3 regions of the Streptomyces akebiae genome follow, and region 2 is predicted to be linked to each of the others. Evidence: riboswitches for the same ligand, from Rfam matches in the RefSeq annotation. Region 2 holds a riboswitch; each other region holds the start of a gene.

Region 1 (3,267 bases), 1.9 Mb from region 2:
GACTGCTCTGGTCGGTCACCCTGGACAGGGAACTCGCCGAGACCGCGCTCGGCAAGATCGAGGCGGAGGTCGGTCAGGTGTACGCGGCGGTCGACCAGGACGGCGTCGACGGCCTCACCCTGATCGAGCCCGGCTACCTCATGCCGCACCCCACACTGCCCGCGGTGCGGGTGCCGCGCCGCGACGACCTGTGGTGCGAGCCGATCAGCAAGGTGCTGCTGCGCCATCCCTATCTGTCGGACGACGAGTTGGCCTCGGCGGCGCGGATGGCGGTCGGTTCGCTGGCGACGGTCACCATGTCGGGGCCCGGCACCGTCGAACTCCAGCCGTGCGGCATCACCAAGGCGACGGGCCTCGCGCTGGCCGCCGACCATCTCGGTCTGTCCCCGGACGAGACCATCGCCTTCGGTGACATGCCCAACGACATCCCGATGTTCGACTGGGCCGCGCACGGCGTCGCCATGGCCAACGCCCACCCCGAACTCAAGGCCGTCGCCGACGAGGTGACCCTCTCCAACGAGGACGACGGGATCGCGGTCGTGCTGGACCGGCTGTTCGGCTGAACAAACGTTCCCCTGGGCCCGCCGGCCCAGGGGAACGAGTGCGGAGTGGGTGGGGCTCAGTACGGGCCGAACACGTTGTCGATCGAGCCGTACCGGTCGGCGGCGTAGTTGCAGGCCGCCGTGATGTTCGCGACCGGGTCGTACGGGTCGTACGGGGTGCCGGACACGTGGTACGCGGCGAACGTCGGGTCGATGACCTGGAGGAGGCCCTTCGACGGGGTGCCCGCGGCCGCGTTGGAGTCCCAGTTGTTGATCGCCAGCGGGTTGCCCGAGGACTCGCGCATGATGTTGCGGTGGATCCCGTTGTATGTCCCGGGAATTCCCTTTTGCGCCATGATGTCCAGCGACTCGCGGATCCAGCCGTCGAGGTTGTTCGGGTACGTCTTGACCGACGCCTGCGTGGCCGTGGTGGTCTTCGAGGCCGTCGACGACTTCTTCGCCGTGGCCGCCTTCGTCCCGTTCACCTTCAGCTTCAGGCCCGGGCGGATCAGGGCCGGGTTGTCGCCGACGGCGGCGCGGTTGTCCTTGTAGAGCCGCTGCCAGCCGCCCTTGACGCCGTGCTTCCGGGCGATGGAGGAGAGCGTGTCGCCGGAGACCACGGTGTAGGTCGCGGACTTGGGCTGCGCCACGGCGGGGGCGGACTGCGGGGCCGACTGGACGGAGCCGACGGCCTGGGCCGGGGTGGCGGCGCTCGCGGTCGTGGCGACCGTGAGCGGGAGGGCCAGGGCGGCCCCGCCCGTTCCGGCGGCGAGCACGCCACGGGTGAACGCGTTGCTTCTGGGACGGCGGTGTTTGCCTCGTGCGGGCATGGCGGATTCCTCTCCGTCGCCTGCGAGGTGAGCTGTCGGGTTCGGGCTGGAGATGCCCGGCCACGTGCGTCGCCTGGGCGGTCGCTGTGCGTGTCGCGTCCGCTGGGCGTACTGCGCGTGGCTTCACCCCTAGTCGGTCCGATGGGGGAAATGCCGGACCGGCGCTTACCTGGGTCCCCCGCTCCTGCCGTGCGTGGATGAGTGGTCAATGGGTGGGGAGTCCGGGCGGCGGCAGGATTCGGCGGTCCGTCCGGACGGGGTGTGAACGTATGCGAGAGCACACGATCGGAACAAGTCCCGGTTTGGCCGGTAGGTCTAGTTGACCTTGACTTTGGTGTGATTCGGCGGCAATTTCCGATGCGTGTTCCGGGGTCAACTTGCCTACCGCAAAGGGAAAGTCGACCTGGCGCCGGAAGGTTGCCCCGCCCGGGGCGGGTGACTCAACTCACGGGAGGAGTCGGGTGAAGTGCTCGCTATGCGGCAAATCGGTCAACTCGGACCAGGTGTTTGGGGACGCCTTCGGGGGTGTACCGGGGACCTCCGGGGGTCCGCGGGGTCCTCCGACGGCGGGGCCGGGGCCGGGGCGGGGGCCGGGGCGGGCCTCGCGCGGGTGCCGTACGCGCGTCGACCCGTGGGCGCTCGTGGTGATCGAAAGGTGACCGGATACGCTGACTCGGGTGATGGCAGCGACAGATCGACAAACTGTGTCATCGACCGTGAGAGCGACCCAGACCGACCGTGTGACCGTGTGACCGTCAGTAGACGTCAGCAGACAGGAGAACCCTCGTGACCGTCGTCGAGCCATTTGGGCTGAGCGCGCGGGACCAGGCTCTCGAAGCCGATGTCCAGGCCGGAATGGCGGCCGTCGAAGAGGGTCTGCTGGAGGCGACCAAGAGCGAGGTCCCCTTCATCCAGGAGGCCGCCCAGCATCTGCTGCGCGCGGGCGGCAAGCGGTTCCGCCCGCTGCTGGTGATGCTCGCGGCGCAGTTCGGCGACCCGTACGCGCCGGGTGTCGTGCCCTCGGCGGTCGTGGTCGAGCTGACCCATCTGGCCACGCTGTACCACGACGACGTGATGGACGAGGCCGAGGTGCGCCGGGGCGTGCCGAGCGCCAACGCCCGCTGGGACAACTCGCTCGCCGTCCTCACCGGCGACTTCCTCTTCGCCCGCGCCTCCCACGTCCTCGCCGATCTCGGCCCCGACGCCGTCCGCATCCAGGCCGAGGCCTTCGAACGGCTGGTCACCGGACAGATCCTGGAGACCGCCGGGCCGCGCGACGGACGCGACCCGATCGAGCACTACCTCGACGTGCTGGGCGGCAAGACCGGGTCGCTGGTCGCGGTCGCCGGACGGCTCGGCGCACTGATGGCCGGGGCCGACGAGACCGTGGTCGACGTGCTGACCCAGTACGGGGAGCGGCTCGGTGTCGCCTTCCAACTCGCCGACGACGTCCTCGACATCGCCTCCGACTCGCACGAGTCGGGCAAGACCCCCGGCACGGACCTCCGCGAGGGTGTGCCGACCATGCCGGTGCTGCGGCTGCGCGAGCGGGCGGGCCGACTGGGTCTGGCGGACGACATCGCCCTGTGTGAGCTGCTCGACTCCGACCTCACCGACGACGCCCGCCACGCCGAGGCCCTGGCCCGGCTCCGCGTCCACCCCGCCCTGGAGCAGGCCCGCCGCGACACCATCCGCTACGCGGAGGAGGCCCGCGCCGTGCTGGCCCCCCTGCCGGAGTGCGACGCGAAGGCGGCGCTGGTGGAGCTGTGCGACGCCGTGGTGCACCGCGCCGGCTAGTCACCCGGACCGGGTTCCCTCTGAGGCCAGCCCTCTGAGGCCAGCAGCCCTCTTGGGCCAGCCCTCTGAGGCGAGCCCCCGGATGCTGCCGCCTTCCA
Region 2 (3,267 bases):
TCGGAGGCGGCGACGTCCAGCGCGAGGGCGATCTGCTCGCCGGGGGTGTAACCGGCCTCCTTGATGGCCTCGAGGATGAGGTCGAGGGCGGCGCGGTTGGACTCCAGGTTCGGGGCGAAGCCGCCCTCGTCGCCGAGGCCGGTGGACAGGCCCTTGGTCTTCAGCACCTTCTTGAGGGTGTGGTAGACCTCGGCGCCCCAGCGCAGGGCCTCGGAGAAGGACTCCGCGCCGATGGGGGCGATCATGAACTCCTGGATGTCCACGTTGGAGTCGGCGTGCGAGCCGCCGTTCAGGATGTTCATCATCGGAACGGGCAGCAGGTGCGCGTTCGGGCCGCCCAGGTAGCGGAAGAGCGGGAGGTCGCTGGCCTCGGAGGCGGCGTGGGCGACGGCGAGGGAGACGCCGAGGATGGCGTTGGCGCCGAGGGAGCCCTTGTTGTCGGTGGCGTCCAGGTCGAACATCGCCTGGTCGATCAGGCGCTGCTCGGTGGCGTCGTAGCCGACGAGCTCCGGGCCGATCTGCTCGATCACGGCGAGGACGGCCTTCTCGACGCCCTTGCCGAGGTAGCGGTTGGGGTCGCCGTCACGGAGCTCGATGGCTTCGAAGGCACCGGTGGAGGCGCCGGACGGAACGGCGGCACGACCCGTGCTGCCGTCGTCGAGGCCGACCTCGACCTCGACGGTGGGGTTGCCTCGCGAGTCGAGGATTTCCCGGGCTACGACGACGTCGATGGACGGCACGAGCATCTCCTTCATGGGATGTGACGCGGAACTGCGGGGCCCGCGGGCCCTGCGACTAGAGCCTAACCGCCCCGGGCTCGTCGGCAGCCGACCGACCGTCCCGTGGACAGACAGACCGTACCCATTGTTTCAGGCCGGAACAAAGGGGGGTGGGCCGGAAAGTGAACAGAAAGGCGGAGCGGCGCGGAAACGGCCGGGCCCGGGCGGGGCGACCGGGCATGAAAAAACCCCGCCCCGGTGCGTACGGGGGAATGCGCACCGGGGCGGGGAGCCCGTGGGGACGGGGGGACGGCCCTCACGAGGTCTTCACTATGGAGGACACGGATGTGAGCGGGCTGTGGTTCAGCCGGGAAGCGGCCCGAATTCTCGGCCCGGCCGAACCGGCCCCGCCTGCCCGGCCGTGGGGGACGGCCGTGGGGGCGGCAGGCGTGTGGCGACCGTCGCCGACGCCGCGGGTCAGCTCAGGTGGAGCTGCTGGCCCGGGTAGATGAAGTCGGCGTCGTCGATGATGTCCTTGTTCAGCTCGAAGAGCTTCTCCCAGCCACCCTTGACGTTCTTCTTCGCGGCGATGCCACTGAGGGTGTCGCCGGTGACGACCTTGTACTCGCCGTCGCCCTTCTTGACCTTCTTGCCGGTCGGGGTCTCGACGGTGGCGCGCTCGGAGGAGCGGGAGGCGCGGGTGTCCTCGGTGCTCTTCTTGGTGCTCTGCTGCGAGGAGCCGGAGTCCGAGGAGCCGGAGGAGGCGGCGGCGCCGTCGTACGAGGCGCCGGACAGGCCCTTGCCGCAGACCGGCCAGGCACCCTTGCCCTGGCCCGCGAGGACCTTCTCGGCGATCGCGATCTGCTGGGCCTTGGTCGCCTGGTCGGCGGTGGAGGCGTACTGCGTGCCGCCGTAGCCGGCCCAGGTGGAGGCGGAGAACTGCAGGCCGCCGTAGTAGCCGTTGCCGGTGTTTATGGACCAGTTGCCGCCGGACTCGCACTGGGCGACGGCGTCCCACTCGGAGGCGGTGGCGGCGGAGGCGCTGCCGGCGGCCATCAGCGGGGCGGCGATGGCGGCGGCGCCGGTGACACCGGCGACGGCGATGGCGCGAGCAGACCGATGAAGAACGGCCGGACGACGGTGCTTGCCCTTGCTGGAAAACAGCATGGAGAGATCCCCTCACCGACGCCTGCGAGGTGAGCTGTCGGGTTCGGGCCGGTTGAGTTGCCCGGCCGCGCACGCTCGCCTCTCGGCTCACGTCGCGCGGCTTCACCCCGAGCCGGTTCCGGACGTACGCCCCCGAAGGGCCGCAACCACCGGACCCGGCACTTACCTTGGGTCCCCCGCTCCTGCCTACGGCGCTTGACGCGACGACTGTTCCTTGCGGCCGTTGGCAGGATTCGGCGTACCGACCGCAGGGGCCCGCTGTGGCGAGCGGTCACGACCGTAAACACGTGATTGCCCGGATTTCAAAGACGATCAGGGGGTCTGTGATTCATCTCCCACCTAGATCAAAACGGGCATTCAGGGGCGAACAGTGACCTGAACTGTCGCTACTTTTCGCCCGTTTCGGCACCGACTTCGAGGGTCTGACCGGGAAGGATGAGGTCCGGGTCGGTTCCTACCGTGCCCTCGTTCTCGGCGTACAGCTCGCGCCACCCACCGGTCAGGTCCAGCGAGTTCGCGATCCGCGTCAGACTGTCGCCCGCGCGGACGGTGTAGGCGCCGTCCGCGGCCTCCCGCGCCGCGTCGCCACCGCGGGAGGCGTGACGGCCGGAGGGGGTGGAGTCGGCGGCGCGCGAGCCGTCGGTCACGTCCGCGCCGACCTCCGCGCCGGAGGCGCTCTCGTCGGCACTGGCGCCGCGATGGCGACCGGTGCCGCCTTCACCCTCGTCAGCCGAAGAGCCATCACTCTGTTCCGACTTGTCCGCTTTTGAACCCTCGGAGGCCGTGGAGCCGTCCGAGTCACCCGAGTCGGCGTCGGCGCCCGTACCGGTCCTGGCCTTGGTGGACCCTTCGAAGGCGTCGGAGGTCGAGTCGCCCGAGGCGTCGGAGTCGGTGGAGTCGGCGGACTTTGCCGAGTCGGCCCCGTCGACCTTGCCGGAAGAACCGGATGGATCCGAAGAACTAGACGAACCCGATGTACCGGACGAATCGGATGAACCAGACGGGTCATCCGAATCCGTCGAGTCGCCCGCGACGCCCGTGTCCACGTCGGCGGAACCCGAGTCACCGCCGAGGTTGTGGAGCAGACCGCAGGTGGCCCAGACACCGACGCCCTGGTCGGCGAGCACCTTCTCGGCGACGGCTATCTGCTGCGAACGACTGGCCTGATCGGCGCTGGTCGCGTAGTCGAGGCCGCCGTACTTCTCCCAGTTCGCCTGGGTGAGCTGGAGGCCGCCGTAGCGTCCGTTCCCGGTGTCCGCGCTCCAGAAGCCGCCGCTCTCGCACTCCGCCACCTGGTCCCAGGTGGTTCCGCTGGCCGCGCTCGCGCCGGTGGCGCCGAGCAGGGGGATCGCGATGGCCGAGCCGGTCACTCCGGCCGCGA
Region 3 (3,267 bases), 650 kb from region 2:
GGTGCCGGGCTCACCCTCGGTGAACAGGCCGGCCCGCAGGACGTTCGCCATCACCTTGTTGCGGGGGCTGACCTGCGGATCGCCCGGCCGTAACCCCATCACCACGTAGATCACGGGAATGTCGGCCGCCCGGGCTCCGTCGATCGCCCTGCGCAGGCGCGGCAGATATCCGGAACCGTCGTCGGCGATGGCCACGACGTCCCGTTGGACGTCCATCACCAGGAGTGCGCTCTTCGCCATGCTTGCCGTCCCTTCTCCGGGAGAACAAGACGAACGCCGCGTGGGCCCGAGGGCGGACGCGGCGTCGCTGGTTCTGTGTGGGGTGGCGGCGGGCTACGGGGTGAGGCCCTTGCTGCGGAGCCAGGCCGCCGGGTCGATGCCGCTGCTGGAGCCGCCGGGGTGGACCTCCATGTGGAGGTGGGCGCCGGTGACGTTGCCGGTGGCACCGACGCGGCCGATGACGTCCCCGGTGGCGACCTTCTGGCCGACGCTGACGCCGATGGAGGACTGGTGGGCGTACCAGATCTCGGTGCCGTCATCGAGAGTGAGGACGGTCTTGTAGCCGTAGGAGCCCTCGTAGCCGGCCTGCGTGATGGTGCCGCTGTGGACGGCCTTGATGAGGGTGCCGGTGGGGGCCGCGAAGTCGAGGCCGGTGTGGTAGCCGGAGGACCAGTACGGGCCGGCCTGACCGAAGGTGGAGGTGAGGGTGTACGAGGAGGTGGGAAGGGTGAACTGCTTGGCCAGGGCGGCGAGGCGCTCGGCTTCCTTCTTGGCCGCGGCCTCCTCCTCCGCCTTCTTCTGGGCGGCCGCCTCCTTGGCCTCGGCTTCCTTCTTCTCCTTGGCCGCCTGCTCGGCGGCCTTCTCCGCGGCGGCGGTCTGCGCGGCCTCGGCGGCGGCCTTGTCGAAGGCGTCCTGCTGGGACTCGGCCTGCGCCATGATGCGGGCGCGCAGCGCCTCGCCGGCGTCGGCGGTGCCCTGCTCGGTGTCGGCGGCGATCAGACCCGCGCTGCTGAGGGGGGAGGAGGAGCCCTGGGGCTCCGGCTCGTCGGGCTCGTCCTCGAAGACCGAGCCGACGTTCGGCATGTCGGGCATCGATATGGAGACCGGGGCCTTGCCGGACTGCGCGCTGGCCATCCCGGCACCGCTGACGGCGGCTATGACACCGACGCCGAGAACGGTGGAGCTGCGGGCCAGTCCGCCCCGTGCGAGTACGCCGCTCTTCTTGGCGACGCGATGCCGGCCGCGGACGGGGCGCAGGGTGTCCTCGCCCGGATTCCACTCCTGCCAGGGGCCCTCGTTGTCGCTGTTGTAGCTGCCGTAGCCGAACGTCTGGCTCTCGCCGTCGCGTTGGGTCGGCACGAACGGGGCTTCGGTCGCGGACCGGTTCGACGCCACGTGGGCGTACTCCTTCCTTCCTTTTCGCCTACCGGGTTAGCTGACGGGTTCGGAGCAGGAAGGTCTCCTACGCGCGTAAACCGGTCGTGCGTACTGCCACGGCGGTTTCCGTGCGATTCACCCCAGGGTGGTGGTTCCCCGGTTCCCTTGCGGGATTCGACGCGTGAGCACGGAGCCGTCTCTTGTGACGGCTGGGACGACCGCGCTGCGTTATCGAACGTTAATAGACGCGAGTACTCCATTCCAAGCTGTTCTTAATGATCGTTCCGGCTTTCCCGCTGGACTTTACGGGTCATGAGGGGCCGAAAACGGGCGAGTTGACCTTGACTCACGAGTAACAGTCGCCCTGACGTGTCGTCAGTTGTTATACGGAGAACGGCTGGACGGACACGCTCAGTGACATCGGTACTCGGGGGGCACGGTGCGGGCGGCGATCTCGGTGGCCTCGGCACCTCAAGGGCGGCGGACCGCCAGGAGGGCCATGTCGTCCGTGGTGCGGTCACCCGTGTGTCGGCGCACCTCCTCCGCGAGCGTCGTCAGCAGGGTGCGCGGGGCGGTGAAGACACGGCCGGCGAGGCGTGCGGCCGGGTCGTAGAAGACGCCGTGCGCGTCCCGCGCCTCGGAGAGGCCGTCGGTGTAGAAGAGCAGCGTGGCTCCGGGCGGGAACACGGTGTCCTCCGCGCGGTCGGGCCAGGTGCCCAGGTCGTCCATGCCGAGCGGCAGCGCGGGCTGCGGGGCGTCCAGCGTGCACAGGGTGCCGTCGGCGTGCAGCATCAGGGGGGAGGGGTGGCCCCGGTTGACGATCCGGGCGTGGCCCGCGCCGTGCGGGAACTCCGCGAGCACGGCCGTCACGAACCCCTCGAACTCCACCGCCGCGTCCCTTCGCGTGGCCTCCCGCCGCGTCCCCTCCCGGGCCAGCGCCCGTTCCAGCCGCTGGACCACCGCTTCGAGCGTCGCCTCCTGCTCGGCCGCCTCCCGGAACGCCCCGATCAGCACCGCCACCGCCGACACCGCCCCCAGCCCCTTGCCGCGTACGTCGCCGACGATCAGCCGTACGCCGTGGGGTGAGTCCTGCACCGCGTACAGATCGCCGCCGATCGACGCCCCGGCCTGCGCGGCCTCGTACCGCGCGGCGATCTCCAGCCCGCCGATCCGCTCCTGCGGCACCGGCAGTACGGCCCGCTGGGCGGCCTCGGCGACCTCCCGGGCCGTGGCGAGGCGGGCGTCGCTGCGGCGGACGAGGCGGTTGATCAGGACGGCCAGTACGGCGACGGTGGCGACCGTGACGATCTCGGTGATCGCGTCCTCGTGGCCGGAGTCTTCGTAATAGACGCGTACGGCGCTGATGCCGGCCACCGACACGGCGCCGACGATCACCGTGCCGTACAGCGTGAAGAGCGGGGCCGTCACCAGGGGCGCGGCGGTGAAGAAGGGCACCGCGGTGAACTCGCGCGGGGTGAAGTGGTCGTAGAAGAGCCCGACGGCGATCAACAGCACGGGAAGGGCGCGGGCGAGCGTACGGGCGTACGAGAACCGACGCCCACCCGGCTCCCGCATGTCCTTCGCGCCCTCTCGCTGCCCCACGGATACAGGGTTTCCGGGGGTGGGCGGCGGGGCTAGTCGGTGGGGCCGAGTGGGCTAGGCCCTGCCGGAGGAGGTGCGGGAGGGCGGGCGCAGCGGGTGCCGGGGGGCTGGCGGGGCTCAGCCCGCCGAGAGGCCCGTCAGGCCGCCCGTCAGCTCGTGCAGGGGGAGGGTGTGCTGGGTCTGGAGGACCTTGGCGCGGAGGTAGCGGACGTTGTGGGCGGTGGTGAAGACGCCCGTGGGGACGCGGTCGCGGACGCTCACGCCGAGGTCGCGCAACTGCTGGGCCTT

The links. A riboswitch is a leader RNA that binds a small molecule or an ion and turns the genes downstream of it on or off. The one in region 2 is predicted to bind cyclic di-AMP.
Region 1: another riboswitch for cyclic di-AMP. It lies ahead of K1J60_RS17750 (LysM peptidoglycan-binding domain-containing protein); the one in region 2 lies ahead of K1J60_RS26225 (LysM peptidoglycan-binding domain-containing protein).
Region 3: another riboswitch for cyclic di-AMP. It lies ahead of K1J60_RS23300 (M23 family metallopeptidase); the one in region 2 lies ahead of K1J60_RS26225 (LysM peptidoglycan-binding domain-containing protein).

The regions. Positions count from the first base shown of each region.
Region 1 is NZ_CP080647.1:4,153,236-4,156,502, reverse strand. Features, by position in the region: gene K1J60_RS17755 (HAD family hydrolase) at 1-563, shown strand, start outside; gene K1J60_RS17750 (LysM peptidoglycan-binding domain-containing protein) at 620-1,372, opposite strand; cyclic di-AMP (ydaO/yuaA leader) riboswitch at 1,377-1,586, opposite strand; gene K1J60_RS17745 (polyprenyl synthetase family protein) at 2,159-3,169, shown strand.
Region 2 is NZ_CP080647.1:6,071,643-6,074,909, reverse strand. Features, by position in the region: gene eno (phosphopyruvate hydratase) at 1-740, opposite strand, end outside; gene K1J60_RS26225 (LysM peptidoglycan-binding domain-containing protein) at 1,197-1,886, opposite strand; cyclic di-AMP (ydaO/yuaA leader) riboswitch at 1,891-2,090, opposite strand; gene K1J60_RS26220 (LysM peptidoglycan-binding domain-containing protein) at 2,273-3,267, opposite strand, start outside.
Region 3 is NZ_CP080647.1:5,417,817-5,421,083, reverse strand. Features, by position in the region: gene K1J60_RS23305 (cysteine hydrolase family protein) at 1-240, opposite strand, end outside; gene K1J60_RS23300 (M23 family metallopeptidase) at 334-1,395, opposite strand; cyclic di-AMP (ydaO/yuaA leader) riboswitch at 1,406-1,567, opposite strand; gene K1J60_RS23295 (PP2C family protein-serine/threonine phosphatase) at 1,849-2,952, opposite strand; gene K1J60_RS23290 (GTP cyclohydrolase II) at 3,097-3,267, opposite strand, start outside.